3 regions of the Fusicatenibacter faecihominis genome follow, and region 1 is predicted to be linked to each of the others. Evidence: riboswitches for the same ligand, from Rfam matches in the RefSeq annotation. Region 1 holds a riboswitch; each other region holds the start of a gene.
What was found. A riboswitch is a leader RNA that binds a small molecule or an ion and turns the genes downstream of it on or off. The one in region 1 is predicted to bind cyclic di-GMP.
Positions count from the first base shown of each region.

Region 2: another riboswitch for cyclic di-GMP. It lies ahead of LKD71_RS13210 (nitroreductase family protein); the one in region 1 lies ahead of LKD71_RS18685 (ATP-binding protein).
Region 3: another riboswitch for cyclic di-GMP. It lies ahead of LKD71_RS16295 (ABC transporter substrate-binding protein); the one in region 1 lies ahead of LKD71_RS18685 (ATP-binding protein).

Region 1 covers NZ_JAJEPR010000013.1:19,492-30,142, forward strand. The annotation lists gene LKD71_RS09155 (aldo/keto reductase) at 1-467, shown strand, start outside; gene LKD71_RS09160 (class I SAM-dependent rRNA methyltransferase) at 484-1,686, shown strand; cyclic di-GMP riboswitch class I at 1,849-1,924, shown strand; partial or broken gene LKD71_RS18685 (ATP-binding protein) at 1,988-2,149, shown strand; gene LKD71_RS09170 (hypothetical protein) at 2,306-2,575, shown strand; gene LKD71_RS09175 (response regulator) at 2,626-3,099, shown strand; gene LKD71_RS09180 (substrate-binding periplasmic protein) at 3,278-4,093, shown strand; gene LKD71_RS09185 (ATP-binding protein) at 4,077-6,239, shown strand; gene LKD71_RS09190 (ABC transporter substrate-binding protein) at 6,269-8,119, shown strand; gene LKD71_RS09195 (hybrid sensor histidine kinase/response regulator) at 8,125-10,651, shown strand, end outside.
Region 2 covers NZ_JAJEPR010000027.1:17-10,667, forward strand. The annotation lists gene LKD71_RS18385 (LytR/AlgR family response regulator transcription factor) at 68-781, shown strand; cyclic di-GMP riboswitch class I at 884-967, shown strand; gene LKD71_RS13210 (nitroreductase family protein) at 1,110-1,652, shown strand; gene LKD71_RS13215 (hypothetical protein) at 1,731-2,234, shown strand; gene LKD71_RS13220 (polysaccharide deacetylase family protein) at 2,307-2,990, shown strand; gene LKD71_RS13225 (replication-associated recombination protein A) at 3,002-4,315, shown strand; gene LKD71_RS13230 (DUF4364 family protein) at 4,359-4,889, opposite strand; gene LKD71_RS13235 (TIGR01212 family radical SAM protein) at 4,900-5,853, opposite strand; gene LKD71_RS13240 (hypothetical protein) at 6,082-6,315, shown strand; gene LKD71_RS13245 (serine hydrolase domain-containing protein) at 6,338-7,834, shown strand; gene LKD71_RS13250 (dihydroorotase) at 8,008-9,321, shown strand; gene pyrF (orotidine-5'-phosphate decarboxylase) at 9,346-10,272, shown strand; gene LKD71_RS13260 (dihydroorotate dehydrogenase electron transfer subunit) at 10,345-10,651, shown strand, end outside.
Region 3 covers NZ_JAJEPR010000048.1:981-11,631, reverse strand. The annotation lists gene pcrA (DNA helicase PcrA) at 1-968, shown strand, start outside; gene LKD71_RS16305 (hypothetical protein) at 1,088-1,354, shown strand; gene rlmD (23S rRNA (uracil(1939)-C(5))-methyltransferase RlmD) at 1,436-2,863, shown strand; cyclic di-GMP riboswitch class I at 3,053-3,128, shown strand; gene LKD71_RS16295 (ABC transporter substrate-binding protein) at 3,221-4,132, shown strand; gene LKD71_RS16290 (DUF6017 domain-containing protein) at 4,519-5,493, shown strand; gene LKD71_RS16285 (DUF5348 domain-containing protein) at 5,518-5,736, shown strand; gene LKD71_RS16280 (PcfB family protein) at 5,830-6,312, shown strand; gene LKD71_RS16275 (VirD4-like conjugal transfer protein, CD1115 family) at 6,309-8,099, shown strand; gene LKD71_RS16270 (hypothetical protein) at 8,092-8,262, shown strand; gene LKD71_RS16265 (Maff2 family mobile element protein) at 8,476-8,634, shown strand; gene LKD71_RS16260 (helix-turn-helix domain-containing protein) at 8,790-9,062, shown strand; gene LKD71_RS16255 (TnpV protein) at 9,022-9,399, shown strand; gene LKD71_RS16250 (Type 1 glutamine amidotransferase-like domain-containing protein) at 9,451-10,053, shown strand; gene LKD71_RS16245 (ClbS/DfsB family four-helix bundle protein) at 10,108-10,626, shown strand.

The sequences.
Region 1 (10,651 bases):
AAGGACTGGCAGGAGGCCTCATCAACCGTTCCGAGGCAGCCATGGCTTTCATGTCCCAGTTTGACAATGCCCTTCCGATCTGGGGCATCCAGAAAGAAAAAGAACTGGAAGAGTGGCTGAGTTATATGGCTGAGACACCGACCATGAATGAAGAGCTGACCGCTTATATCGAGAAAGAGCAGAAAGAGCTCACCGGCGAGTTCTGCCGCGGCTGCGGTTACTGCATGCCCTGCCCCGCAGGCATCATGATTAACCAGTGCGCGAGAATGTCTCTGATGCTGAGAAGAGCACCTTCCAAGGCCTGGCTGACACCCCAGATGCAGGCAGAGATGAAGAAGATCGAAGTCTGTCTTCACTGCAACCAGTGTATGAAAAAATGTCCCTACGAGCTCAATACACCGGAGCTTCTGAAGAAAAACTATGAAGATTACAAGAAAGTGCTGGCCGGAGAAGTGAAGGTCCAGTAAAGATACGGAGGAGATTATGAGTCTGGCAGTTGTAACTTTAAAAAAAGGCGAAGGCCGCACCCTGAAAGCGGGCGGAGCCTGGGTTTTTGACAACGAGATCGCAAACATTCTCGGTTCCTATGAAAACGGAGATATCGTTCTGGTGCATGATTTTGACGGTTATCCCATGGGACGCGGCTTTATCAATGAACATTCCAAAATCCGGATTCGTATGATGACCCGTCATCAGGACCAGGAGATCGACGAGGCTTTTTTACGGATGCGGGTAAAAGACGCCTGGGAATATCGGAAAAAGACCGTGGACACTTCAAGCTGCCGCCTGATTTTCGGTGAGGCAGATTTCCTGCCGGGATTTGTGGTGGACAAGTTTTCCGATGTGATCGTGGTTCAGTCCCTGGCGTTGGGTATTGACCGGATGAAAGAGAACCTGGTGCGCCTCATCAAGGAAGTGCTGGCGGAGGACGGCGTGATCATCCGCGGCGTCTACGAGCGAAGCGATGCCAAAGAGCGCGAAAAAGAAGGTATGGAGAAGCGAAAAGGTTTCATCGGACCGGAGTTTGACACCGAGGTGGAGATTGTGGAAAACGGCGTCCGCTACGAGGTGGATGTCAAAGACGGCCAGAAGACCGGCTTCTTCCTGGATCAGAAATACAACCGTCTGGCTATCCAGCGCCTGGCGAAAGACGCGAAGGTGCTGGACTGCTTTACCCATACCGGTTCCTTTGCCCTGAATGCAGGCCTTGCCGGGGCAAAAGAGGTGCTGGGCGTGGATGCTTCCGAGCTGGGCGTTCATCAGGCGGAGAAAAACGCGGCCCTTAACGGCCTTTCCGATAAGGTGAAATTCCTCTGTGCCGATGTGTTTGACCTGCTTCCGAAGCTGGAGGCCGAGGGCGAGAAGTACGATCTGGTGATCCTGGATCCGCCCGCCTTCACGAAGTCCAGAAGCTCCGTGAAAAACGCCATCAAGGGCTACCGTGAGATCAATCTGCGCGGCATGAAGCTGGTAAAGGATGGCGGTTATCTGGCTACATGTTCCTGCTCTCACTTTATGAGCTATGAGCTCTTTACGGAGATGCTCCGTCAGGCGGCAAAAAGTGTCCATGTGCGTCTCCGCCAGGTGGAATATCGTACCCAGGCACCGGATCATCCCATCCTCTGGGCTGCGGATGAATCCTATTATTTAAAATTTTATATCTTCCAGGTGGTGCATGAGAAATAAGAACCATGTGGATCAATTCACCATCGTGGGATTTGATAAGAAGAACAGTTCGAACATAGGTATCGGCTGTTCTTTTTTTTCGAGCGTTAAAAGGGTGATGTTTTTCTTGTGTACAGTGGAACATGAGAGTATAATAAAATCAATATTTTTTCATAAATATAAAGAGATGATCAGCAAAGCAGGCGAAAGTCTGTGACGCAAAGCTACAGGGCCTGTAAAATGGCAGCCAGTTGCATGAAAGGATATGCACTGTCTGTTTGGCAGTGTTTTTTTATGGTAGAATGCTCGAATAAGTAATACAGAAGTATTTACTTCATTTGTACAGGCAGACAATTCTGCACGTTCCAATTATAGAGGGACAGGTCTTGGAATGGCAATCGTAAAAAATATGTGGATCTGATGGGCGGCAGCATTGAGGTGGAAAGCCAACCTGGAAAAGGAACCGTATTTACGGTTATGCTGATATATAAAAAGGCTTTTGATGCAGGCATGGATGGACACATTGCAAAACCGATTGATATCGAAAAGCTGGAAGAGGTCATTCTTTCTGTATTGAATAAACAGGAAACCTCACAGATCAGGAAGAACAACAGCAGGAATGGATCATAAGAGGGAATGAATGAACAGAAAGACAGAAAAACGGATAAGAAAAACAGACAGGAAAAAAAGATTCTATTTGAGCATTTTAGCATTTGTCATGCTGCTTTTTGTACCGGTTTTTGTTTATGCGTCGGAAATAAAAAGTGACGGGAAAACAACTCAGGCAATGGAGGAAGAAAATAAAACCGTGAGAGTCGGGTATTTCCCATATGCCAATTTTCAGGAAGGTGGTTTCGGGGAACATAAGCAGGGAGCCGGCTATGAGTATCTCCAGAAATTTCCTACATAACCGGCTGGAAGTATGAATATGTCTATGCTTCCTTTAAAGAGTGTCTGGATATGCTGGCAGATGGAGAAATCCCCCTGCTTATAGCAGAACAGGTACGGACGGAAGAGAATGAAAAGTTAAGGAAAGATATGGATTTACATGGCCTGCATGTTCTTTTGGCAGAGGACAATGATTTAAATGCAGAGATAGCGATCGCCCTATTGGAAGAAAAAGGGATGATTGTAACCAGGGCTGCCGATGGGAAAGCTGCCCTGACACAGTTTTGTAATACAGCTCCGGGGACGTTTGACCTGATTTTGATGGATATTATGATGCCGGAAATGAATGGGTATGAAACGACAAAAGCAATCAGAAATCTGCCGGACCGTCCGGATGGAAAAGAGATCCCCATTATTGCAATGACAGCAAATGCATTTACAGAGGATGTACAGGCCGCTTTGAATGCCGGAATGGATGACCATGTGGTGAAGCCGGTTGATATGAGTATTTTAATATCTGCCATCACAAAATATATCGGACGATGATTTTTTTGTTGTGCATAGTGGAGTGTGGAAGTATAATGAAATCGGTTTTTGGATAACCGTTCAGAACATCAGCGAATGAAGCGAGAGCGCATTGCGCAGACCTGTGGCCTGTTGTTTTGAACGGCCTGAACAGTTACCATTTACAGAAATATTAAACAGCAGCAGGAATGGAAGGAAAATGAAAGGAAAAAGAATGATCGCAGGCATTCTGCTTGCAGGAATTTTAGCTGGCACCCTGACAGGATGCAAAAACACGGATGTCAGTAAAAAAGAAACAGAAAAGCCTGTCATTACGCTCGGCAGCGACAGCTATCCCCCATACAATTATCTGAATGAGGATGGCATATCGACGGGCATAGACGTAGAACTGGCCACAGAAGCTTTCAGAAGAATGGGCTATCAGGTGGACGTTGTCCAGATCAACTGGGAGAAGAAAAAAGAACTGGTGGAGAGCGGAGAGATCGATTGTATCATGGGCTGTTTTTCCATGGAAGGGCGCCTTGACGATTACCGCTGGGCCGGACCGTACATAGCAAGCCGCCAGGTAGTAGCCGTAAATGAGAACAGTGATATTTATAAGCTGAGTGACCTGGAGGGAAAGAACCTTGCCGTCCAGTCCACAACCAAACCGGAAGGCATCTTTCTGAAGCGGACGGATGAAAGGATTCCCAAACTTGGCAATCTGATCAGTCTTGGACACAGGGAACTGATCTATACGTTTCTGGGGAAAGGATATGTGGATGCAGCTGCCGCGCATGAGGAATCTGTTGTCCAGTATATGAAGGATTATGATACAAGCTTCCGTATCCTGGAAGAACCTCTGATGATCGTTGGGATAGGAGTTGCTTTTGCAAAAGAGGATGACAGAGGAATCTGTGAGCAGATGGATCAGACCCTGGAAGAAATGCGTCAGGATGGCACCTCCCTGAAAATCATTGAAAAATATCTGGATGATCCCCAGAAGTATCTGGAGGTGGATGATCTTGGCTATTAAGAGAAAAACAAAAGAAAAACGGATCCAGGTGGTCGGTGGTCTGCTTGGGATCCTTGTGGCTGCAGTCTCTCTGTTTTATTTTTTCCATACGGAAAAGGCGGAAGCAGAGAAACGGATGGTGGAGATTGTAAACTATGTCAAAGTGCAGTGCTCCACTTACACCCATTATAATGAATCTTCGGAATCCAAAAGTCTCCTCCGTGCGATTGAAAGTGCCAGACAGATGAGTACAAATATTAAGATGGAAACAGAAAACGGCGGTCAGCTGAGCCGGGAGTTCCTGAAAGAAAATCTGCAGACTCTATGGGTGGACGGTATCCTTGTACTGGATACCGAAGGAAAGACGGACTGTGAATACAGTATGGATGAATCCCTGACCAGTGAGATCACGGAGTATCTGCAAAAAGACATCATCATGGATTTTACCGGATATGAAGAAAGAAGCTATTCGGAACGGTTTACCAGAGAAGACGGTTCACAAATCGACATTGCAGCCTGTGCCAGAAAAGATGCACCGGGTATCGTAGCGATCTACTATTACACATCTCCCGAATTTGCCAGAAACTATACCCTGACGATACAGGGGCTTTTAAAGGGTTACAATATCCAGAAAGACGGAACGATTATTGTTGCAGACAATGGGATCATTGTTGCCAGCAATGATGAGAAACTGCTGAGGCAGGATACAGCCGGCAACGAGGTCATTCAAGCAATGAAAAAGCATACAGACAGTCAGCACATTTATCATTTGAAGAATGAAGGAACCGGATGCTACGGGATCATGCTGAAGCAGCGTGATTATTATATCTATGCGTATCTTCCGAATACGGAAGTATTCTATAACCTTCCATTAAGCGTGGCAGGTGTCATTTCTCTTTATGTGCTGATATTCGGTATATTCTGGTTCTGTATATCCAGAACCAATCTGGAACATCAGAAGCAGGAACTGGAAAAAGAGGAAAAATATAAAGCAGAACTTCTGATAGCGGCAAAAAAAGCAGAAGCAGCCAACGAGGCAAAAACCGAGTTCCTTCAACGGATGAGCCATGATATCCGGACTCCGATCAATGGGATCTGCGGCATGCTCGATGTGGCAGACCATTATGCAGACGATATGGAGAAACAGATGGAATGCAGGGCAAAGATCAAAGAGGCATCCTATCTGTTACTGGAACTGGTAAACGAAGTCCTGGATATGAGTAAACTGGAGTCGGATGAAGTGATCCTGGAAGAAATTCCGTTTAATCTGAACTGCATTTCCAAAGAAGTGTTTGTTGTGATCGAACAGATTGCCGCAGAACAGAATATCCGGATCGTGTGGGAGAAAAAAGAAATCATACACCGGGATCTGATCGGAAGCCCGGGGCATGTGAAACGGGTGATGATGAATATCTTGTCGAATGCGGTGAAATATAACAGAGCAAACGGACAGATCTATATCAGCTGCAGGGAAATTCCATCCGAACAGCCGGGAATGACGACAATGGAATTTGTCTGCCGGGATACCGGGATCGGGATGACAGAAGAGTTTCAGAAACATATTTTTGAACCATTTGCACAGGAAGATGCCGGAAGCCGCACAAAATTTGCCGGAACAGGACTGGGAATGGCGATTTCAAAGAATCTGGTCGAGAAAATGGGTGGAACGATCACCTTTGAAAGTAAAGAAGGTACAGGGACTACCTTTGTGATCCGTGTCCCGTTCCGGATCGATACAGACAGGAGCGGCAGACCGGAAACCGGAGAAAAAACAGAAGTTTCTATCCGGGGACTGCATATTCTTCTGGCAGAAGATAATGAGCTGAATATGGAAATCGCAGAATTTCTGCTCCAGAATGAGGGAGCTGTCGTGACCAAAGCATGGAATGGCCAGGAAGCAGTTGAGATATTCGAAAAAAGCGGATCTGGTGAGTTTGATGTCATTCTTATGGATATCATGATGCCGGTCATGAATGGGTATGAAGCTGCAAAGCGGATCCGTTCTCTGGACAGAGAAGATGCACAGGTAATTCCGATCATTGCAATGACAGCAAATGCGTTCGTGGAGGACAGAATGAAGGCAAAAGAAGCAGGAATGAATGAGCATATTGGAAAACCGGTTGATGGAAAATTATTGGTAAAGGTCATTCATGAACTGGTGGAATAGAAGGAAACAATTTCGGAAGGGAGATTGTAATGAAAGAGAAAAAATGGCACAGAGTTTTGGCGGTATTTTTCGTGATGGTGACGGTCCTGTCACTTCTGTCAGGCTGTGGCGGGAAGAGCGCGGAAAAAGAAGATGCCGAAACGATCACGGTGTATTTATGGAGTACAAGCCTGTATGACAAATATGCACCATACATCCAGGAACAGCTTCCGGATATCAATGTGGAATTTGTAGTAGGCAATAATGATCTGGATTTCTACCGGTTTCTGAATGAAAACGGAGGGCTGCCGGATATCATAACCTGCTGCAGGTTTTCCCTGCATGATGCCAGTCCGCTGAAAGACAGCCTGATGGATCTTTCCACAACCAATGCGGCCGGTGCTGTCTATGATACTTACCTCAACAATTTTAAGAACGAGGATGGCAGCGTAAACTGGCTTCCGGTGTGTGCGGATGCTCATGGATTTATAGTGAACAAGGATCTTTTTGAAAAGTATGAGATTCCTCTGCCGACCGACTATGAAAGCTTTGTTTCTGCCTGCCAGGCGTTTGAAAAAGTGGGGATCCGTGGCTATACCGCAGACTATTATTATGATTATACCTGTATGGAAACCCTGCAGGGGTTATCTGCGTCAGAACTGTCTTCTGTAGACGGACGCAAGTGGCGCACGACTTACAGTGACCCGGATCATACAAAGAGAGAAGGTCTGGACAGTAACGTCTGGCCGGAAGCTTTTGAACGTATGGAGCAGTTTATCCAGGATACCGGCCTGAGCCGGAACGATCTGGATCTGAATTATGATGATGTGGTTGAGATGTACGGAAGTGGTAAGCTTGCTATGTACTTCGGCAGTTCTTTCAGTGTAAAAATGTTTCAGGATCAGGGCATCAACACAACCTTTCTGCCATTCTTCCAGGAGAACGGTGAAAAGTGGCTGATGACTACGCCATATTTTCAGGTGGCCTTAAACCGTGACCTGGCACAGGATGAGACACGCCGGAAGAAAGCAATGAAGGTGCTGGACACCATGCTTTCAGAGGATGCACAGAGCCGGATCATTTCTGACGGGCAGGATCTGTTGAGTTACAGCCAGGATGTGGATCTTAAGCTTACGGAATATCTGAAAGATGTGAAACCGGTGATCGAAGAAAACCATATGTATATACGCATTGCATCAAATGATTTTTTCTCTGTTTCCAGGGATGTGGTTTCCAGGATGATCTCAGGAGAATACGATGCAGCGCAGGCTTACCAGTCATTTAACACGCAGCTTCTTGAGGAAGAAGCTACTTCTGAGAATATCGTATTGGATTCACAGAAGTCCTATTCCAACCGCTTCCATAGCAGTGGAGGCAATGCAGCTTATTCGGTTATGGCAAATACGCTGCGCAGCATTTACGGGTCGGATGTGCTGATCGCAACCGGAAACAGCTTTACGGGAAATGTGCTGAAGGCCGGTTATACGGAAAAACAGGCGGGTAATATGATCATGCCAAACAGTCTTTCCGCTTACATCAGCAAGATGAGCGGGGCGGAACTGAAGGAGACGGTCAGAAACTTTGTGGAAGGCTACCAGGGAGGCTTCATCCCCTTTAATCGTGGTTCTCTGCCTGTAGTCAGTGGCATTTCTGTGGAGATTAAGGAAACAGAGGATGGTTATATATTAAAGAAAGTCAAAAAAGATGGAAAAACTGTTCAGGACAAAGATACTTTTACAGTAACCTGCCTGGCGATACCAAAACACATGGAAGCCTATCCGGCAGATGATACTGTGGTATTTGATGGAGCGGATACCACCGTAAAAAATACCTGGACAGGATATGTTTCAGATGGTGATGCCGTTCTTGCAGAGCCTGAAGACTATATAACTCTGAGGTGAGAAGAATGGACAGTAAAAAGCATAATGCAAAAAGAAAGAAGCGTGTTGTGAGGAAACGGGTAAGGATAGCTGTCTTTATTGCTTTCTTCATTGGAATTATTTTGTCTGTTTTCCAATATTTCAGATTTGTGTCGAAAACGGTTTATGAAGAAAGTGTTTCTCATCTGACGGAGATTTTTCACCAGTCTGATCATATGTTAAAGGAACTGACAGATAAGAACCTGACTTATCTTCATATGTGGGGAGAGTATCTAAAGAGCACTTCCGGTGAAAGCGAAATCCGTGATTATATAGAGAAAGCACAGGAAGATGCAGGTTTTTTAAATTTCTATTTTCTGTCAGCCGATGGCAACTATAAGATGGTGACAGGGGAAAACGGGTATCTCGGGTTACAGGAAAATATGGAAGAAGAGATCCGGCAGGGGAATGATGTGATCACAAATGTAGCGGTTCCCGGAAAATCCCAGATGCTTGTTTTTGCCACTCCAAGGGCTCATGGAAGCTATCAGGGCTTTGAATATGATGCGATCGCGATCGCCTATGAGAACTCTGATATCATAAAGGTACTGGATATCTCTGTTTTCAATGGAAATGCCCAGAGTTATGTTGTTCATCCGGACGGCCGTGTTGTGGTCGATCATTCTTCTGAGTCATGGGGGAAGGTATATAATTTCTTTGGCATTCTGAGAGAGCATTCCAATATGTCTGAAGAAGAGATCCTTTCCATTTCGGAGAAGTTTAATGCCGGACATACCGATGCGATGCTGGTAAATCTGGATGGAAGAAACTATTATCTGGTCTATGAAAAATCAGATATTCAGGACTGGATATTCTTAGGGCTTGTAAAGGCGGATATCGTCAATGCCAGTATGAACCGCCTGCAGCTTAGCACGATGCTCCTTGCCAGTGTGGTCGTGCTCTGTATCGCCGCCTTCCTGATCAGCCTGATCATTCAAAAAAGCAGGATAAACCTTAAGAAAAAGGATAGCGAGATCCTGTATCGGGATGAGCTGTTTCAAAAGCTGTCGATGAATGTGGATGATGTTTTCCTGATGCTGGATGCCAGAACCTATCAGACAGATTACGTCAGTCCGAATGTGGAAAAACTGCTTGGTATTACAGTAGAACAGATCCGGAAAGATATTTGTGTTCTGGAAAAACTGAATCCCGGTGACTCTGAAGATCCGGAGAAGAATTATCTGGAGGGGATCCGGGTAGATGAACAGCAGGAATGGGATTTTGAATATGTTCACCAGAAAACCGGGGAACAACGATGGTTTCATAACATTGCCATGGGCAGTGAAGTAAACGGAAAAAAGAAATACATCCTGGTTCTGTCGGATCGTACCTCTGACAAAAAAATGAATCAGGCACTTTCCGAGGCAGTTCATGCTGCGGAGACAGCAAACCGGGCAAAGAGTACCTTCCTTTCCAACATGTCTCATGATATCCGGACGCCAATGAATGCGATCATCGGCTTTACGACACTGGCTGTAAGCAATATTGATGATATAAAAAAGGTACGGGATTATCTGGGTAAGATCCTTTCGTCCAGTAATCATCTGCTCTCACTGATCAACGATATCCTGGACATGAGCCGTATTGAAAGTGGAAAGATCAATCTGGAAGAAACGGAGGTCAGTCTGTCGGATGTGCTTCATGATCTGAAGACGATCGTCAGTGGACAGATTCATGCGAAGCAGCTGGAGCTTTATATAGATGCCATGGATGTGACGAATGAGGATGTCTATTGTGATAAGACGCGGCTGAACCAGGTGCTGCTGAATCTTTTGTCCAATGCGGTCAAGTTTACTCCGGCAGGAGGAACGGTTTCTGTCCGGCTGAAACAGTATCCGGGTACAAAGAGCGGCTGTGAACGGTATGAGATCCGGGTAAAGGATAACGGAATCGGCATGAGTCCGGAATTTGTACAGAAGATCTTTTCTCCTTTTGAACGGGAGCGGACTTCCACTGTCAGCAGGACCCAGGGGACAGGGCTTGGCATGGCCATTACCAAGAACATCGTGGATATGATGGGCGGAACCATTGAAGTTCAGACGGAACAGGGCAAAGGCACCGAATTTATTGTCCGTCTGCCGTTCCGCGTCCAGCCTGAGAACCATCGTGTAGAGAAGATCGCAGAGCTGGAAGGCCTTAAGGCACTGGTGGTAGACGATGATTTCAATACCTGTGACAGTGTGACGAAGATGCTCGTAAAGGTCGGAATGCGTTCCGAATGGACACTTTCCGGTAAAGAGGCTGTTCTCCGTGCACGGCAGTCGATGGAACTCGGGGATGCCTTTCATGCGTATATCATCGACTGGCGTCTGCCGGATATGAATGGTATTGAAGTCACCCGTCAGATCCGCAGTCTTGGCGACGATACACCGATCATTATCCTGACTGCTTATGACTGGTCAGATATCGAAGTGGAAGCCAGAGCAGCAGGGGTAACTGCATTTTGCGCAAAACCTCTGTTTATGTCAGATATCAGAGAGACTTTGATGGCTGCTATCGGTCAGAAACAGGCCG
Region 2 (10,651 bases), on a different contig from region 1:
TGTTAGCTGAAATATTGAATTTTTAAGGTACGAATCCCATTTTAGGTATGGGAAGTCTTAGATCGTAATATGTGATGATGTAGAGATTGATCGGAGCATATTGAGACATTTTCTGGAAAAATATTTTGACGACCGCGGGGAAGAGGCTCTTGTAGAGGAATATAGTTCAGGAGAATCGCTGACAGCGGATGTGGAAGAAGGATATCTGGGAATGGATCTTCTGTTCCTGGATATTTTTATGAACGGAATTAACGGTATGGAAACGGCAGTGAAACTTCGAGCGCTTTCCTGCACGGCGCCCATCGTTTTTCTGACCATGTCTCCTGATTTTGCAGTCGAAAGTTACGAAGTGGAAGCTTCCGGCTATATCCTCAAGCCCTTTTCTGCATCTCAGTTGGTACGTCTTCTGGAGAAAACACTGAAAACCGGTGACCGGAACCGGGTAGCAGTAAAGACGGGACGGCAGTTCCGTTATCCCTACACCGATGATATCCTCTATATTGACAGCAACCGTCATATCGTCACACTCCATCTCAAAGATGGCAGTGAGATTGTGACGCAGGACAAACTGAATGATATCGAGTCCCGGATCGGAGAGAAGCGTTTTCTGCGGTGTCATCAGAGTTACCTGGTAAATATGGATCAGGTGGCAGACGTGAAAGAAGATTTTATCCTGAAAAATGGAAATATGGTCCCTATCCGGGTGCGTGGAAGAAAAGAGCTGATAGACGCATATAATCGGTATTTTCTCAGTCGAAAAGAGGGAGATTTTGCCGAATAAGTAAGGCGAAACGACGATTGTGCTTAAAATCCTGCCGATTGTGCCAAAGTTGTGCAGGAGCTGATTTTTTCTGATATACTCTTTCTCGAGAGGGAAAGAGAACTTTAAATTCAGCAAACCTGTTGAAAAGCAGTGACGCAAAACCAATGGGTCTAAGGCGTACAGCTATGACAGCCGGTTGCTGTGGGGAAAACCGGGAGTTTTCTCTACATAAGGTTCTGAAAAGCCGCGGCAGGACAACATCCTGTACGCGGTTTTTCTGCGTTTTAAGACTTTACACTGCTGAAAAAGTTACCTATAATAAAAACAAAAAAGGAGGAATTGATCGATGCAGTTAATTGATGGAATCAAGACAAGACGAAGCGTACGGAAATTTGAGGATAAAAAGGTTCCGCATGAAGTGTTGGAACAGATCGTGGAGGCGGCTGCCTTTGCTCCCTCCTGGAAAAATTCCCAGACCGTAAGGTATATCGCCGTGGAGGACGCGGCCCTTAAGGAGCGGATTGCCACAGAAGCTACGATGAATTTTACCCATAATAAAGATATCATCTCCGCCTGCCCGGTGCTGATCGTCGTTGTGACAAAGACCGGTATCTGCGGTTATGAGAAGGACGGTTCCTACACCACCTCCAAAAAGGACAAGTGGGAAATGTTTGACGCGGGCATCGCTTCCCAGACCTTCATGCTGGCGGCCCACGAGTACGGCGTCGGCACTGTAACGCTTGGCATTTTTGACGAGGAGATTCTTGGAAAAATCCTGGAGCTTCCGGAGGGCGATAATGTTTCCGCCCTTCTGGCAGCAGGCTATCCGGAAAGCGCTCCCGCAGCACCGAAGAAAAAGAGCGTGAAAGAGCTTCTTTCCTGGCGCTGATCGCTTTACTTTTAAGACTGTCTGTGTTATCCTTTCCTTTAGTAAATGGCCGCGGAAAGGCGGCAGAAGGGAAAACAAATGGATAAGGAAGAACGGAAAAAGATTCACAAAAAGATCAGCATAATCACGCTGCTTGCCCTGATTGTCGTTATCGCCGTCATGATCGGCGGCACCCTCATGGGCTGGCTTAAAATCTGGGCGTTTCAGCTGATTGCCTGTCTGTACCTTGTGGGCTACTGGGCTGCGACGGATATTCTGGAGCCGAAGCTCACGAAGCTTCTTGAGGGCGTCACGGAGGATCAGAAGAAAGCCTACAAGAAATATGCGGCCATGGATTTTGCCGGATATATGGGAATTCTGGTATTTGTCATCTTCGCAGGCCGGGGCGGCGCCAGCAATGTCGGCATGATTGGCCTCGTGGTTTACGCTTACACGCTGAGTGCGAAGAAGAAATTCCGGCTGGAGTTCCAGCACCCGGAGAAAATTCATAAGAAACAGGCTCCGGTACAGAAAAAAGAAGTTTCCATCCGTGAGAAAGCGGCTATGGTAAAGCCGGTGGATGACGAAGAAGACGAGCAGTAAAAAAGGGAGGGCGGCATATGCCGGCCCTTTCTTTCATATAATCAGACTGACAGACGATGGATGGCAGTGTGCATGAAGGCTGGAAAAGGATATCTGATTTTGCTGACGGCGGTATTTCTCTGTGCGGCCGCTGTCTGGATGAGCAGGGATGCGGTGGAGACTGTATCTGAGAAAAATGAGACGGAGAGTGCTGAGGAACTGGCGCCCCGGGTGGCCATCAGCTTTGACGATGGTCCCCATAAAACCTATACGCCGCTGCTTCTGGACGGCCTGAAGGAGCGGGACGTGAAGGCGACGTTTTTTCTCATCGGGGAAAATATTTCCGGCAAGGAGGAGATCGTCCGGCGCATGGCAGAGGAAGGGCATCTCATCGGAAATCATACCTACAGCCATGTGAAACTTTCTGGTATGGCTCCTGAGGCGGCCTGCGAGGAGATCCGAAAAACCTCCGACCTGATTCAGGAGATCACGGGAAAGCCTGCGGAATACATACGCCCGCCCTTCGGAGAGTGGGATAAGAGCCTCGAGTGCGGGCTGACCCTTTTTCCCGTACTGTGGACTGTGGACACTCTGGACTGGACTACGGAGAATGTCAGCGATGTGGTGCGCCGGGGCACGGAAAAGGTGAAGGATGGGGATGTGATCCTGCTTCACGACTGCTATGCTTCCTCGGTAAAAGCGGCCCTTGAGATTATCGATACTCTGAAAAGCAGAGGCTTTCAGTTTGTGACAGCGGATGAACTGATATTGGAATAGGAAGGAACGTCATGGATTTATTTGAATATGCAAGAAGCAATACGATGAAAAAGGAAGCCCCTCTGGCTTCCAGAATACGCCCGAGGACCCTGGATGAGGTGGTGGGGCAGCAGCATATCATCGGAAAGGACAAGATGCTCTACCGCGCGATCAAGGCGGACAAGCTGGGTTCCATCATTTTTTATGGCCCGCCGGGAACCGGAAAGACTACGCTGGCGAAGGTCATCGCCAACACCACCAGCGCGGAATTTACCCAGATTAACGCCACTTCCGCTGGGAAAAAAGACATGGAGGAGGTCGTGGCCAAAGCCAAGGATACCCTCGGAATGTACCAGAAAAAAACGATTCTTTTCGTGGATGAGATTCACCGCTTCAATAAGGGGCAGCAGGATTATCTTCTTCCCTTTGTGGAGGACGGAACGCTGATTCTGATTGGAGCCACGACGGAGAACCCGTATTTCGAGGTGAACAGCGCTCTGATTTCCCGGTCGGTGATCTTTGAACTCAAGCCTCTGACAAAGGAGGATGTGGGTGTGCTTCTGAACCGGGCCGTCTATGATAAGGAGCGGGGCATGGGTTCCTACGACGCGGTACTGGAGCCGGAGGCGGAGGAGTTCCTGGCAGATATTGCAGGGGGCGATGCGAGAAAAGCCCTCAATGCCATTGAGCTCGCGGTGCTCACGACGGAACGCAGCGCGGATGGAAAAATCCATATCACCCGGGAGGTGGCTTCCGAGTGCATCCAGAAACGGGTGGTGCAGTACGATAAGACCGGGGACAACCACTACGACACGATCTCTGCCTTTATCAAGAGTATGCGGGGTTCCGATCCCGATGCCGCGGTCTATTATCTGGCCCGGATGCTCTATGCCGGGGAGAGTGTGACCTTTATTGCCCGGCGTATCATGATCTGTGCCTCAGAGGATGTGGGAAACGCTGATCCCCAGGCCATTCAGGTGGCAGTGGCGGCAGCTCAGGCCGTGGAGCGGGTGGGCATGCCTGAATCCCAGCTGATTCTGGCTCAGGCCGCCCTCTATGTGGCCACTGCGCCCAAAAGCAATTCTGCCACAAACGCGATCTTTGAAGCTATGGAAGCCGTGAAAAACGGCAAGGCCACAGTTCCGGTCCACTTAAAAGATGCCCACTACCCAGGCGCCGCCAAACTGGGCCACGGCATCGGCTACGAATATGCCCACGACTTCCCCAAACACTTCTCCCGCCAGCGCTACCTCCCCGAAGAACTGGGTGACACCAAATTCTACCGCCCCAGCGGAAACGGGTATGAGAAAGAGATTGAGAAGTATCTGGAGTGGATACATGAATAAAAAAACACCAGGCAGAGCTTTCCAGCTTATGCCTGGCATTTTTTTATTCGGATTTCGGTTCTGTAAGTAGTGTCCCCATGACGTATTCGTAGATTTCCTGGCAGCGTTTGCCCCAGTGGTTGCACATGGCGATGGCCTGCTCTTTGTCGGGAACGCTGATGGTGAGATCCAGGAGATCGCCTTTTTTCTCCTTGACTTCGCAGTGGACGGAATATTCACCTGCGGTATTTTTATAATAGTCAGCGACAATGGCCACTTCGTTTCGGAGGGCCATTTTGTTTTCCTGGATATAGCGGTCGATGTCCTCACGGATGGGGGCGGAGATCTTCTGAGTGAAATAGCCGAGGGTCATATCGCCGTCCTCGGTGAGGTAATACTGGGAAGTATTCCGGATGGTCTCCATACGGATAAGCCCGGCCTCCACCAGCTCCGAGATGGCCTGCTGGAGTGTGAAATATGTGGTGTATTCCTGGTCCAGCACAAATTCAGAAATCTGGGCGTTGGTCAGCGGAAAATCCACTTTTTTCAGCATATATAGAATGATGAGTTTGTATAAGGTTAAAGGTTCTGCCATAGTTCCCTCCTTATGGTTGAAAAAATTTCCCCTGCCAGGAGCCACGCAATTTCAGCTGCCGGTGAATCTCATTGAGGACTGAGCGCTTCCGGCTGCTCCAGAGCGGGGCAATGAGAAGCTCTTTGGGGCCGTCTCCGGTGAGACGGTGAATCGTGATATCCGGTGAAAGTTCGTCGATGCAGCGGATCACAAGATCGATATATTCCTCCTCGGTAAAAACGGGAAAGCCCGGGTTTTCGTACCAGGCAGCCAGATCGGTCCCCTTCAGAACGTGAAGAAGCTGAAGCTTGATGCCCTGGATATCCTGGTGATTGAGATAACGGATCGTAGCGAGCATATCCTCCTCCGTTTCGCCGGGAAGCCCAAGGATCGTGTGAACGACCACGGAAATACCGCAGCTTCTGAGCTTCTGTACTGCTTCTTCAAAACAGGGAAGGGCGTAGCCTCTGCGGATAAAAGCCGCCGTTTTCTCATGGATGGTCTGAAGGCCCAGCTCTATAGTGACGGGCTTGATCTCATTCAGGGAAGAAAGAAGATCGAGTACATCGTCGGGCAGGCAGTCAGGCCGGGTGCCGATGGAAAGGGCCACGATATCCGGGTGTGTGATGGCCTCGGTGAAAATTTTCCGGAGATAGTCCACCGGAGCATAAGTGTTGGTATAAGCCTGGAAGTAAGCCACAAAATGCTTCGCCGGAAACTTCGTCCGGAGCTTTTCTTCCTGGGATTCGATCTGTTCTCTGATGGAAAGGCGGGCGTCCGCGGCGAAGTCACCGCTTCCTCCGGCGCTGCAGAAAATACAGCCGCCGCTTCCCACGGTGCCGTCCCGGTTGGGACAGGTCATACCGCCGTTTAAGGAGACTTTGTATATTTTTTCACCGTACTGTTTTTTCCACTCATAGTCCAGGGAGCGATAAGGCTTCTCGCCCCAGAGAGGAGTGGAGGCTGCCGGTTTTTTCACAGTCATAAAACAGAAACTCCCTTCGTATGTCGTACCTGCGGATTGCTACGCTGCAGAGCAGCTCACGCAATCCTTCAAACATTCAGAATCCGCTGATTTACTGCGTAAATCGCTTGCTCTTCTATCATACCATTTCCAAAATCATAATTCAACTGTAACAGCCAGGGGAAAATTATGGTATAATGAGACCAGTTAGGAAAAACTATGAGAAACTATGAGAAACGGAGGTGCCCTATGAATCTGACAGAAAAGCAGAAAGAACAGCTCACCGTAGCGCTCCAGGCGGCGGTATTCGCAGCCTTTGCCGGAGCAGCCCTCATTCAGGAAGGCCGGCTCTACCGGAAATACCGGAAAAAAATTCTGGCTGAGAACGCCCGCCAGGAAGAAAAACTGACAAAAGAGAAATACCGCCTGAAAGAAAAAGCCCTGAAGAGAAAATATCGCCTGAAAAATAAGAAAAAAAGATAAATAGAACAGGAGAGGAAAAATTATGACAAGAAAAGAATTTGAACGGATCACACCGGAACAGGCCGGCATTTGTTCGGAAGACATCGAGTGGCTTCTGGATCAGCTGGAGAGCGGGATCACAGAACCCCATGGCTTAATGATTATGAGGCATGGAAAAATTTGTGCGGAAGGCTGGTGGAGCCCCTATGCTCCCGGAATCCGCCATGGCCAGCAGTCTCATTCCAAGACCTATGCGGCGACGGCGATTGGCATTGCGTATACCGAAGGCCTGTTAAAGCTGGATGAAAGACTGATTGATATTTTCCCGGAAGAAGCACCGGAGAACCCCTCAGAAAATCTGAAGCTTCTGACAATCCACGATGTCCTTTGCATGGGCTGCGGAATGGACGAGATGCCGGAACCGACGGTAAACTGGCTTCATGATTTCCTTCATACCCCGGTAAAACACAAACCCGGAACGACCTATATGTACAACAGTGTGGGTTCTTCGGTTCTCGCAGCGATTATCAAAAAGAAAACAGGACTTGGACTGCATGAATATCTGAAACCCCGCCTGTATGATAAGATCGGCATCCTTTCCGATAACCATCGCTGGATCAAAATGCCGGACGGTACGGAGATGGGCGGAGGCGGCCTGTTTTCGACCACCGAGGATAATCTTCGCCTTATGAAGCTTTATGCGAATGGCGGAGTCTGGGACAATGAGAGGATTCTGGCGGAAGACTATGTGAAACGGGCGACCAGCCTTCAGAATGAGTCGGCGACAGAGGCGATCGGAAATCCGGAGGCCAGAGATAACTTTGTCGGTTATGGTTATCAGATTTGGATGTGCCAGCCCGAAGGCGTATACCGTGCAGACGGCGCGATGGGGCAGTTCACGATCGTTGTTCCGGATCTGGATATGCTCATTGCCATTACCGAGAATGCATCGGGAGCACACTGGGCACAGGCAATCCTGGATACCATGTGGGCTTTTCTTGAGAGAATCCGAAAAAATCCCGCAGCTGGGGAAAATAAGACAGCGTCGGACGCATTGAAAAAACGTATGAGCGCTCTTTCTCTTCCCGCTCCGAAATATCATCCCTTCAGCCCGTACATGGAAAAAGTAGATGGAAGCAGCTATCAGGTAGAAGAAGGAAACTTTTATCTGGGCTGCGACGGGGTGGAAATGATTATGGGAGGAACGCCGCTTCCGTCGGCAGTTCAAAGTTTTACGCTTCATTTTACCTGTGATACGTTATGTATTTCCACAGATGACGGAGACGAAACCTTCGATCTCTGGGCTGCAATGGACGGCTCAAGAAGACAGAATCTGATTCCGGGAAGGCTGGCTGGCCAGGTATTGGCGAGCGCCTGGTGGGAGCAGGAAAATGTCCTTGTTATCGAACTGCGTAAGATCGAGACCTGCGGAAAAGAGACACTTACGTTTAACTTTAAGGAAGACCAGGTAACGATAGAAGACGAAGATACTCTGGCTTTCAAACTGGAAATGCCGACAATTGTTGCAAAAAGAAAATAAAAGCCGGTGCTCTGAGGACGGGAAAATTTCCCGTCCTTTTCAAATGCGGAAAATTGCTGTGAATTTGAAAAAGAAAAAGTTTGCCCCCACCACTATCCTATGATAGAATAAATTCAGAGCAAAAAAATCTGTAGTACGAGACATTGCTATAAGAGTGGGAGGATGTAGTGTATATGGATATTTTGATCAAAGGCGGCCGTCTTCTGGATCCGGTAAATGAGCGCGATGGTCTTTATGACCTGTGGATTCGTGACGGCAAAATTTGGAAAGTAAAGGAACAGAATACGGATAAGGAAGAGTCGGATGCTTCCGGAGAAGACTGCAGGGTCGTGGATGCTTCCGGCTGTTATGTGATGCCGGGACTCATCGATCTGCATGTACATCTCCGTGACCCCGGCTTTACCTATAAAGAGACCGTGGATACGGGAGCTGAGGCAGCAGCCCACGGCGGCTTCACGACGATTGTGGCCATGCCCAACACGAAACCGGTCATGGACGAAGGCCACCGGGTCTCCTATGTACACAATAAGGCGAAAATGCTGGGCCTCATCAACGTGCTTCAGGCCGGAGCCGTGACAAAAGGCATGAGAGGCGAGGAACTTTCTGACATTGAGAGTATGGTAAAAGCCGGTTCCCCCGCCATCAGCGAGGACGGCAAATCCGTCATGAACTCCGGACTTTACCGGAAGGCTATGAAGATCGCCAAATCTCTGAACATTCCGGTGCTGGCCCACTGTGAGGATATCAACATGGTGGAAGGAGGCGTGGTGAACGCAGATAAAGACATGGCAGCCAAGGGCTGGAAGGGCATCACCAATGCGGTGGAGGATGTGATTGTGGCCCGAGACATTCTGCTGGCAAAAGAGACAGGAGCGAGACTGCATCTCTGCCACTGCTCCACGAAGGACAGCGTCCGCATGGTGAAAGCAGCCAAACTCGACGGCGTGGACGTTTCCGCCGAGGTCTGCCCCCATCACTTTACGCTGACCTCCGCAGATATTCCGGGAAATGACGCCAACTACAAGATGAACCCGCCTCTCCGTACGAAAGAGGATGTGGAAGCCTTAAAGCAGGGCCTTCACGACAATATCATGGATGTCATCGCGACGGACCATGCGCCCCACAGCGAGGAGGAGAAGCTCCGCACGATGCAGAACGCACCCTTCGGTATCGTAGGTCTGGAGACCGCCGTTCCGCTGACCATCAGCGAACTGGTGCGCCCCGGCGTGATCACTCCGCTTCAGATGGCAGCCAAGATGAGCACCAATCCCGCCAGAATCTTAGGGATTGACAAAGGAAATCTGGCTGAGGGCAAGATCGCGGACGTGACCATCATCGATCCGGAAGTGGAATACACGATTGACAAGAATAAATTCCGTTCCATGGGAAAAAATACCCCCTTCCACGGAAGAAAAGTCTTCGGCGAGGTGGAAATGACCATCTGCGGCGGAAAAATCGTTTATGCCGCTGACCGGATGAAACAGTGAATAGAAGAATAAGGAGAAAGAACAATGATTCAGAAACTCATCAGTAAAATCGAGAAAACCCATGCACCCATCGTTGTCGGCCTGGATCCCATGCTGAATTACATTCCGAAACAGATTCAGGAAAAAGCCTTCAAAGAGTACGGCGAGACCTTAAAGGGAGCCGGAGAGGCCATCTGGCAGTACAACAAAGAGATCATAGACCATGTTTATGACCTGATCCCGGCGGTGAAACCGCAGATCGCCATGTACGAGCAGTTCGGTATCGAAGGTCTCATCGCTTTCAAGAAGACCGTCGATTATTGTAAGGAAAAAGATCTGGTAGTCATCGGCGACGTCAAGAGAGGCGATATCGGCTCCACCTCCGCAGCTTACGCAGTAGGCCATCTGGGGAAAGTACAGGTGGGAAGCCAGAAATTTGCCGGTTTTGATGAGGATTTCGCTACCGTGAACCCCTATCTCGGAACCGACGGCATCAAACCCTTCATCGACGTCTGCAAAGAGGAGAAAAAAGGTATTTTCGTACTGGTGAAGACCTCCAATCCCTCCAGCGGAGAGTTTCAGGACCGTCTCATCGACGGCCGTCCCCTCTATGAGATCGTGGGCGAGCATGTCGCTGCCTGGGGCGAGGAATGCATGGGCGACAAATACAGCTATGTAGGAGCTGTTGTCGGCGCTACCTATCCGGAGCAGGGTAAAATCCTGAGAAAAATCATGCCGAAGGCCTTCATCCTGGTGCCGGGCTACGGCGCACAGGGCGGAAAAGGCAAGGATCTGGTTCATTTCTTCAATGAAGACGGACTGGGAGCCATTGTCAACTCTTCCCGCGGTATCATCGCCGCATGGAAGCAGGAGAAATATGCGAAGTATGGCGAGGCTGCTTTCGCAGAGGCCTCCAGAGCCGCTGTGGAAGATATGATCGCAGATATCGATGGCGCACTGAAAAACAGATAAATATAGAAAAAAGAAACTGCCAGTTGTGTTGAAAAATGCATCTGGCAGTTATCAGAGTATGGAGAGAAAAAAGTGGCAAAATTTAAAGAATGTGCAAAAGTAGTGAGCCAGGAGCGGATCGGAACCGGGATCTTCAGCCTGTGGCTTCAGACCGAACAGGTGGCAGGAGAGGCGAAGCCGGGACAGTTTATCAATCTTTACTGTCAGGATGGCAGCCGTCTGCTCCCGAGACCCATCAGCATCTGTGAAGTAAATAAAGAAGAAAGACAGCTCCGGATCGTTTACCGCGTGGCCGGAAAAGGGACCGCAGAATTTTCCGGTTATTCCAAAGGAGACGAGGTCGAGATACTTGGACCCCTGGGAAATGGCTTTCCGCTGG
Region 3 (10,651 bases), on a different contig from region 1:
GCATCGGCGCGACCACTCTCACGAGAGTGCAGGAGTACGCCGGTGAGCATGGCATCAGTTTTTACGAGGCCTTAAAAGGAGCTTCCGGCATCCCGTCTCTGGGAAGAAGCTACATGAAGGTGGAGCCTTTTGTGAACTTTATCCAGGTGTTGAAGAGCAAGGCCGAGCATGTTTCCGTGAAGGAACTTCTGGAGGAGATCATCGAGGAGACCGGCTATATGAGAGAGCTCAGGGCGGAGGCTACCGACGAGGCCCTGTCCCGTCTGGAAAACATTGACGAGTTGATTTCCAAGGTGGCCGCTTACGAGGAGAGCACGGAAAATCCGACCTTAAGCGGTTTCCTGGCAGATGTGGCCCTGGTGGCAGACATTGATTCCATGGATGACAGCGACGACCATGTGACGCTGATGACCCTTCACAGCGCGAAAGGTCTGGAGTTCCCCAATGTCTATATGGCAGGCATGGAGGATGGCGTTTTCCCGAGCTATATGACTGTTTCCTCCGAGGACCCCACGGATCTTGAGGAAGAGCGCCGTCTCTGCTATGTGGGTATCACCCGTGCGATGAGGCAGCTGACCATGACCTGTGCCCGTCAGAGAATGGCAAGGGGAGAGATCCAGTACAACCGGATGTCCCGTTTCATCAAGGAGATCCCGGAGGAGTACTTAAGCATCGGCCAGCCGGCGAAGCCGAAGACGGAGCTCAATCAGCCGACCAAGCGGAAACTGGCGTTCCAGGATGCGAAAAATGCTTTCAAGAGCAAGGCTCTGGATCCGAAACAGTTCAAGGTGGAGAAAGCCGGCAGCCTGGATTACGGCGTGGGCGACACCGTGAAACACATCAAATTTGGTGTGGGTATCGTGGAATCCATCACTGATGGCGGCAGAGACTTTGAGGTGACAGTGAATTTCGACAAGTGCGGCGTGAAAAAAATGTTCGCCGGCTTTGCAAAACTGAAAAAGATTTAGAAAAATATTATAGTATTATCCGTGGAAAGGTGATATACTAAACACGAGAATAAAGAATGAAGAACGGCAATGGAGTTTTCCATGATGTCTGTGCAAAGGAGCGAAAGGACGTGGCAAATATGAACAGCAGATTAGAGGAATTATTAAACAGTCTTCAGAAAAAAGAAGAAGAGAAGCCGAAGAACGTAGTTCTCTGGGTTCTGGCAGCGATCGGAGCCGTAACAGCAGTGGCAGCCATCGCATACGCAGTATATCGTTATTTTACTCCGGATTATCTGGAAGATTTCGATGATGATTTTGATGATGATTTCGACGACTACTTCGATGACGAAGAGGAGGACAAGAAATCAGAGAAGAAAGACGAGGAAGCTTCCGAGGAGGAATAAGCTTCAGATCAGAGAAAATAAAAAGTGAGACAGATGTCTGTCAGGCAGGCACCTGTCTCTTTTTATGAGAAAGGAAAACAGATGAAAAAAGGTGAAATTTTAGAAGGTGTTGTAAAGGAGCTCCGTTTCCCGAACAAGGGAATCCTGGAGATCGAGGGCGCGCCTGTAGTGGTGAAAAATGCGGTTCCGGGCCAGAAAATCCGTTTTTCTGTGACAAAAGCCCGTTCCGGCAGAGGCGAGGGCCGACTTCTGGAAGTGCTGGAAAAGGCTCCGGGAGAGATTGAAGCGCCTTGTCCTCATTTTGAAAACTGCGGGGGCTGTACCTATCAGAATCTGCCCTACGAGCAGCAGCTTGCGATGAAAAGTTCCGTGGTGGAGAAACTTCTCCGGGAGGTATGTCCGGACCTGAATTTCGAGGGGATCAAGGGAAGCCCCAGGGAAAAAGAGTACCGGAATAAGATGGAGTTCTCCTTCGGCGATGCCTACAAGGACGGTCCGCTGGCCTTAGGTATGCATAAGAGAGGAAGCTTCTATGATATCGTGACCGTGGATCAGTGTCAGATCGTGGAAGAAGATTTCCGGAAAATTCTCTCTGCTGTGCTGGATTTTGCTGCTGAGACCGGCTTCCCTTATTATCACAAGCTCCGTCATACAGGCTTCTGGCGTCATCTTCTCGTGCGGAAAGGCCTGAAAACCGGCGAGGTTCTGGTGGCTGTGGTGACAAGCTCCCAGAACAGCGCGGATATGAACGCTTTGGCAGAGCGTCTGAAGGCTCTTTCTCTGGACGGCGAGCTGGTGGGAGTTCTCCATATTATTAATGACAGCCTGGCAGACGTGGTACAGTGCGACGAGAGCCGGACGCTTTTTGGCCGAGATTTTCTCTATGAGGAACTGCTGGGCCTTAAGTTCAAGATTTCTCCGTTTTCGTTTTTCCAGACCAACTCTTTTGGCGCGGAGGTGCTTTATGAGACGGCCAGAGACTATGTGGGTGAGACGAAGGATAAGGTAATTTACGATCTTTACAGTGGCACCGGTACGATTGCCCAGATCCTGGCCCCGGTTGCCCAAAAAGTCGTGGGTGTCGAGATCGTGGAGGAGGCCGTGGAGGCAGCCAAAGTGAACGCAGGCCTCAACCATCTGGACAACTGTGATTTCCATGCAGGCGATGTGCTGAAAGTCATCGACGAGCTCTCTGAGATGCCGGATCTTATCGTCTTGGATCCGCCGCGAGACGGTATCAACCCCAAGGCTCTGGAAAAGATCATCCGCTTCGGCGTGGACCGCATGGTCTACATTTCCTGCAAACCCACCAGCCTGGCAAGGGATCTGGTGACGCTCCAGAGCAGTGGCTACAGAGTAGAGAAATGTTGCTGCATCGATCTTTTCCCGTCAACCTATCATTGTGAGACGGTGTGCCTCTTGAGCAAACAAAAACCAGATACCAAGGTAAAAATAGGCATTGATATGGATGATTATTACCGTATCAGGGAGAATGCTGAAAGCAAATAAATCTTTACAAAACTGAATAATACATTGAATTAAAGCAGGATAGAAGCTGTTGATGCGTTAGGAGATAACGTGTCAGCGGCTTTTTCTTGTTAGGGCATGCCCTGTTTCCCATTGAGAAGTTTTTCTTGTGTACAGTAGAGCATTAGAGTATAATAAAATCAGTTTTTTGCATAAGTTTAAAAGCTTAAGAAGGATGATCGGCAAAACAGATGAAAGTCTGCGACGCAAAGCTACAGGGCCTGTAAAATGGCAGCCAGTTGCATGAAATGACGTGCACTGTCTGTTTGACAGTGTTTTTTTACGGTGTTATTTCATAAATCTAACCATAATGTTTTTGTTGGGAAAGAGAGAAAAAATATGAAAATCAAAAAAGTACAAAGTATATGTCTTGTCTTGGCATGTGGAGCAGCAACAGGACTTATAGGGTGTGGGAAAACAGATGAAACGTCAAAGAAACACGAAGCAATTACTTTTATGGCTCCTTATCTGGATGTGGACAGCTTCATAAAAGAGGTGCATAAAACCTATCCGGAGGTTGAACTTGAAGTAGTCCCGTACAGCGGAGCAAATACAACAACCTGTCTGCAGAATATGTTAGAGGCAGATGATCTTCCGGACATCTGCACACAGACTTTTTATAAACCAGATGTGGTGGATGTCAGTGATAAGATGATTGATCTCTCCGGATACGATTTTACAGATAATTATGTGGAATCACGTCTGAAAGATGTATCCGATGATGGTGCACTTTATATGCTTCCATCTTTGTACAACTGTTATGGAATCACTTATAATAAAACACTGCTTGAGAAAAATGGCTGGAAGCTGCCAACATCTTTTACAGAACTTGAAGAACTTGCAGACAAAGCAAAAGAAGCAGGAGTTACGTTATGTATGGCACAGATACAGTACCCTGGTTCAGCCTTTCAGTATATATGTAATATTGCGGATGCGGGATTCCTTAGTACCATGTCTGGAAAGCAGTGGCAGAAAGATTACCTGTCAGGAAAGGCAAATGTAAGCGATACACCAGGCATGATGGAAAGTATGGAATATATCCAAAAGTGGAAAGACCTTGGGATGCTTGACTGCAGCAACAGTGATCCGGCAGATGATGGCAAAACAAGAGAAGATTTTATAAAGGGAAACTCACTGTTTCTATTGGGACCACAGAATGGCATTATGGACGCAGAAGATACAACGGACAAATTTGGTCTGATGCCATACCTGTCTGAAGACGGAAGCAGGAATGTATTTATTTTAAATTAGTTGATTGTCTTGAAAAATGCTTGATTTACGGGCATATTCGCAGGTTTGCAAATTGATTTTACTACTCATTTACTACTTTTAACGGATTGAGCCTTGATATGCAAAAAGCACCTGCGGGCTGCCGGATAGACCGCTACACCACCTTACGCGGCACGTCGAAAAGAAAAAATAAAATAACACCACCTATAAGGCGGCGTTTCTCACTCCTACACTGGAGAACAGGAACGCTGCTTTTTTATGCCCTCATGTTACGCAGTAAGGGCAAATGAAGCCTTGATTTATGCGGCTCTTAGAGCGCGGAAATGAGAAATGCAAGGGTTGATACCTTTTCCCTCAAAACCGCGTTTCTACTGCGTAACAAATCCAACCAAAGGAGTGATGAAGCTATGGCAGTTTTCCGCGTGGAAAAGAACAAAGGTTATACGGTTATGAGCAACCACCATTTACGCAACAAGGAACTTTCCCTAAAGGCAAAGGGCTTGTTGTCGCAAATGCTCTCACTTCCCGAAGATTGGGACTACACCCTTGCAGGGCTGTCCCTTATCAACCGGGAAAGTATCGACGCTATCCGCACCGCTGTATGGGAGCTTGAAAAAGCCGGATATATCACAAGGCGGCAGGGACGCGACGAGAAAGGCAAAATGACCGCTATCGAGTACACCATTTACGAACAGCCACAGCCCCTAGCATTGGATTGTCCGGTATTGGAAAATCCAACAGCGGATAAGCCGATATTGGAAAATCCGACACCGGATAACCCGACGTCGGAAAATCCAACGCAATTAAATAAAGAACTATTAAAAACTAACTTACCCAAAAAAGAAAAATTAAATACAGATGTATCAAGTACCCATTCCATTCCTTTCCATTCCCTAAATCCCTCTCCCTTAGAGGACGCGGCACAGCCGCCGGAACGGAAGCGAAAGGAAGCGACAGACGCATACAGCGTGTATGAGGAAATCATCAAGGACAATATTGAGTACGACTATCTGATACAGGACAGATACCTTGACCGGGACAGGATAGAGGAAATCCTTGCCCTTATTCTTGAAACCGTCTGCACCAAACGAAAAACAATCCGTATCGCCGGGGACGACTACCCGGCAGAGCTTGTAAAAGCAAGGTTTATGAAACTGAACAGCGAACATATCCGCTTTGTACTTGACTGTATGCAGGAAAACACCACCAAAATCCGCAACATCAAGCAGTACATGAAAGCTGCCCTTTTCAATGCCCCGTCTACGATTGGCAGCTATTACACGTCCCTTGTATCTCACGATATGGCAGATGGTACTTTTTATGGGAAACCGAAAAAATCCGGCATACCCGATTACACCTGCAACGAGGGCGAAAGCCTGTAAACCAACCCAAAGGAGGATTTGATTATGACACAGAAAACAGGAGCTTTGATTTTTGATGAAACCGCTGACCGCTACGACATTCGCTTTGACGTAAACGACTACTACGGGGGCTTACATTGCGGCGACTGCATGGAGGTCTTTGTGCGGGGCAAATGGAAGCCTACCCGTATGGAGTACGGGGACAACTGGTATCTTGTGGGTATTCGGGCGGCAGACCTTTCCGGGCTGCGGGTACGGATTTAACAGGGCGGCGTGAAAACGGACGCTCTTTTTTCATGCCCGCCCCGCTTCCCGGCGGCGGGCATACCACCATAGAACATGAAAGGAGGACACCCATTGCAGGAGGAAACCAACGAAAAGACCATAGCCCTTTACATCAAAACCGGGAAACTGACGGCACAGCAGCTCCAAAAGGCTATGAAAGCCCTGCTTGCACAGATGAAAAAGCAGCATGACAGACAGAAAATCCCGCATGGCAAACAGACCCTAAAGCAGCTTATGAAGCAGAACGCGGGCGTTTCCAACATTGAAATCACAAAGGACAATATCAAAGCCTTTGAGAGTACGGCGAAAAAGTACGGGATTGACTTTGCCCTAAAGAAAGACAGCACCGAAATCCCGCCCCGCTATCTTGTTTTCTTCAAGGGACGGGACGCGGACGCACTGACCGCAGCTTTCAAGGAGTTTTCCGCAAAGAAGCTGACGCAGGAACAAAAGCCCTCTATCCGAAAGCTGATTGTTTCCCTCAAAGAAAAGGCGGCGGCTTTGAACGCACAGCGGGACAAAGTAAAAAACAAAGACAGGGGGATTGCAAGATGAACGCTATCAACTGGAAAAAGCTGCTGCTTCCCAACATTCCCTATCTGCTCTTTGTGTATCTCTTTGATAAAGTCGGGCAGGCGGTACGCCTTGCGCCGGGAGCTGACCTGTCCGGCAAGGTGCTGTCGCTTGGGGAGGGCTTTTCTATGGCTTTTTCAAACCCGCTTCCGAGCCTTGCCCCTATGGATTTACTGATAGGAATTTTAGGCGCGGTGCTTATCCGGCTGATTGTCTATGTAAAAGGCAAGAACGCGAAGAAATACCGGAAAGGTATCGAATACGGCTCTGCCCGTTGGGGAACTGCCGAAGATATTAAGCCCTACACCGACCCGGTATTTCAAAATAACGTGCTTCTGACACAGACGGAACGGCTTACCATGAACAGCCGCCCGAAGCAGCCGAAGTATGCAAGGAATAAAAATATCCTTGTTATCGGGGGAAGCGGCAGCGGCAAGACGAGATTTTTCGTAAAGCCCAACTTAATGCAAATGCACTCAAGCTACGTTGTAACTGACCCGAAAGGTACGGTTTTAGTCGAGTGTGGGAAGCTCTTACAGCGCGGCGGGTATCGGATAAAGGTGCTGAACACGATAAATTTTAAGAAATCCATGCGTTATAATCCCTTTGCCTATATCCGCAGCGAAAAAGACATTTTGAAACTGGTAAATACCTTGATTGCCAACACCAAAGGGGACGGGGAAAAAGCCGGGGAGGATTTTTGGGTAAAATCGGAACGGCTCTTTTACTGCGCCCTTATCGGCTACATTTGGTACGAAGCCCCGGAGGAAGAAAAGAACTTCACGACGCTGCTTGAAATGATAAATGCCAGTGAAGCCCGCGAGGACGACCCGGAATTTCAGTCCCCCGTTGACCTCATGTTTGAACGGTTGGAGGAAAAAGACCCGGAACACTTTGCCGTCCGGCAGTACAAGAAATTCCTGTTATCTGCGGGAAAGACACGAAGCTCTATTCTCATTTCCTGCGGTGCGCGGCTTGCCCCTTTTGACATTAAGGAGCTGCGCGACCTTATGGAAACCGACGAAATGGAGCTTGACACCATAGGCGACCGCAAGACCGCCCTGTTTGTTATCATCAGCGACACCGACGATACTTTTAACTTTGTCGTGAGTATTCTTTACACGCAGCTTTTCAATCTGCTTTGCGACAAGGCAGATGATGAATACGGCGGCAGGCTGCCCGTCCATGTGCGCTGTCTGTTAGACGAGTTTGCAAATATCGGGCAGATACCGAAGTTTGAAAAGCTCATAGCCACCATACGAAGCCGGGAAATCTCCGCGTCGATTATCTTACAGTCGCAAAGCCAGTTAAAGGCAATCTATAAGGACAACGCCGATACCATAGTCGGCAACTGCGACACCACCCTTTTCTTGGGCGGCAAGGAGAAAACCACCCTCAAAGAAATGTCGGAAATCTTGGGGAAAGAAACCATTGACAGCTTCAACACTTCCGAGAACCGGGGGCGCGAGGTATCGCATGGGCTGAATTATCAGAAGTTAGGCAAGCAGCTTATGACGGAAGATGAAATAGCGGTTATGGACGGCGGGAAATGTATTTTACAGCTACGAGGGGTGCGCCCGTTCTTCTCTGATAAGTACGACATTACAAAGCACCCCAACTATAAATATCTTTCCGACTATGACAAGAAAAATACCTTTGATATGGAAAAGCATTTAAGGCGCAGACCCGCCCTTGTGAAGCCGGACGAAGTATTTGACTACTACGAAATCAGCGAAAGCGATTTGCAGGAGGACACCGACCATGAATAAACGTATCAGAAAGAAAAAGGACAAGAAAATCACAGAAGCCATAAACGGGCTTGTTTTCATTGCCGAGCGACGGGAACAGCAACGGCAGGCAGCTATCCGGCAGTTTGTGAAACGGTGTGAAGCCCTGTATGAGCAGCAACGAAAGGAGGGATTGACGCAGTAACAAAGAAACAGACAACTTACAGAATACGCGCCCCTACTGGAAAATCCATAACGCCCACACTCAAAACTGAATACCGCCGCGCGGCAGACACATAGGCAGCGCGGGGAACCCGCCACAATCCGGCGGGCTTATGACCGCGGCAGTTACAAAACTGACCGCCGTTTTTTATGCCCTTTTACGGGGCAAGCCGCATTTGCGGCAGAAAGGAGCTTTATGGAATTTTTTAACTCTGCTATCGACGTATTACAGACCCTTGTTATCGCACTGGGCGCAGGCTTAGGCATTTGGGGCGTTATCAATCTCTTGGAGGGATATGGAAACGACAATCCGGGTGCAAAAAGTCAAGGCATTAAGCAGTTTATGGCTAATTAAAGGGAACAAAAAGAAAGGAAAAGCACAATCCAGACGGTATCAGCGGCAAGATACAAGAATAAATTGTGATTACACAAGATTGGTGTTATAATAAGAGAAAAGTTCCTGCCGGGGCAGCCGCCCCGGTGGTATGGATAGAAAGGCAGGAAAGCAATATGCACATCAGCTATAAACCACTCTGGCACACACTGTTAGAGCGTGATATGCGAAAAGAAGATTTAAGGCTTGCCGCTGGTATGACAACGAATATGATTGCCAACATGAGTAAAGAGGGAAAGCACATCAGCATGGACACATTAGCCCGTATCTGCGAAACGCTGAATTGTGAGATTACCGATGTGATTGAGTTAGTACCAGACGAGCCTACTTCCACAGGAGGTAAGGAACATGAGCGAACTGAAACCAAGAATAACGGAAAACGGAATTGATTATATCCTTGTCGGAGATTACTATATCCCGGATTTGAAGCTGCCGAAGGAACACCGCCCTATTGGAAAGTACGGACGGATGCACAGGGAATATTTAAGGGAAGTCCACCCAGCCAGATTGAACACATTGATATTGACCGGGGAGTTATGGACATACCTTGCAGACCTGAACGAACAGGCACAGGAACGGTTAGACACCATCATGGAGCAGATGAAAGCTGCCGAGGGCGTGACCGAGGAATTGAAACGAACCCAAGAAATGGAATGGGTGCGGCGTTGCAATAACATTCACAACCGGGCAGAAGAAATTATTTTGCAAGAGATGATTTATTCATAACGGTATGATAGAATGATTATGACAAATCGGTATTTATAAAGGAGAATATTGATGAAACTATTTTTATGTTCGCACTTTTCAAGTGTAGGAAGTCTGATAAAAGAAGAAATTGAAAATAAGAAAGTCGCATTTATTCCAACAGCTTCGTTGCGTGAAGGCTACACCGGTTATGTCGGCTCGGCTCGAAAATTATTCAAAAAGTTGGGAGCAATCGTAACTGAAATTGATATTTCAACGGAGGCTTATTCAACGATACAGTCTGTTTTTGAAGATGCAGATGTGATATATTTTACCGGCGGAAATTCTTTCTTTCTTATGGACCAACTCCGTAAAACAAGAACTGATGGGTTGCTGAAAAAGGAATTGGTAAATGGAAAATTGATGATCGGCGAGTCGGCAGGCGCAATTATATGCGCTCCAAGCATCCAATATATCGAGCAAATGGATGAAAAGCCGGAGGACTACTCACAAGAAGATGATGCAGGGCTTGATTTGATTGATTTCTATGTTCTTCCGCATTATCTTACAGCACCATTTAAGAAAGTTACCGAGAAAATAATGACTGAGTTTTCGGATTTGAATCTATGCCCTATTAACAACCATCAGGGAATTGTAATTGATGGTGAAGGTTCAAAGGTTATTTGCAAAGACTAATTTGAAAAATCCTTTTTTTGAAACTGGAAAATCGGAAGCTGAGGAGATAGACTATTGAGAACATATGAGAATAAAGACGAGCTTAAAAACGAGATAAATAAAAGCTTTGCAAAGTATATTTCAGAATTTAATGATATTCCGGAGCATTTAAAAGATAAGAGAATTGATGAGGTCGATCGAACTCCGGCAGAAAATCTTGCTTATCAGGTTGGCTGGACAACTCTTGTTATTAAATGGGAATCAGACGAAAGAAAGGGTATTCCTGTCAAAACTCCTTCGGATAATTTTAAGTGGAATCAGCTTGGCGAATTATATCAATGGTTCACAGATACATATGCTCAGCTGTCACTGCAAGAATTGAAAGACAGATTGAATGAGAATATCAACTCTATTTATGCAATGATTGATTCTCTGAGTGATGAAGAATTATTTAAACCACATATGAGAAAATGGGCTGACGAAGCAACTAAAACAGCTGTCTGGGAAGTATACAAATTCATACATGTTAATACAGTTGCTCCGTTCGGAACCTTTAGAACCAAGATTAGAAAATGGAAAAAGATTGCACTATAACTTCCAGTTTGTCGTTCTAAAAATT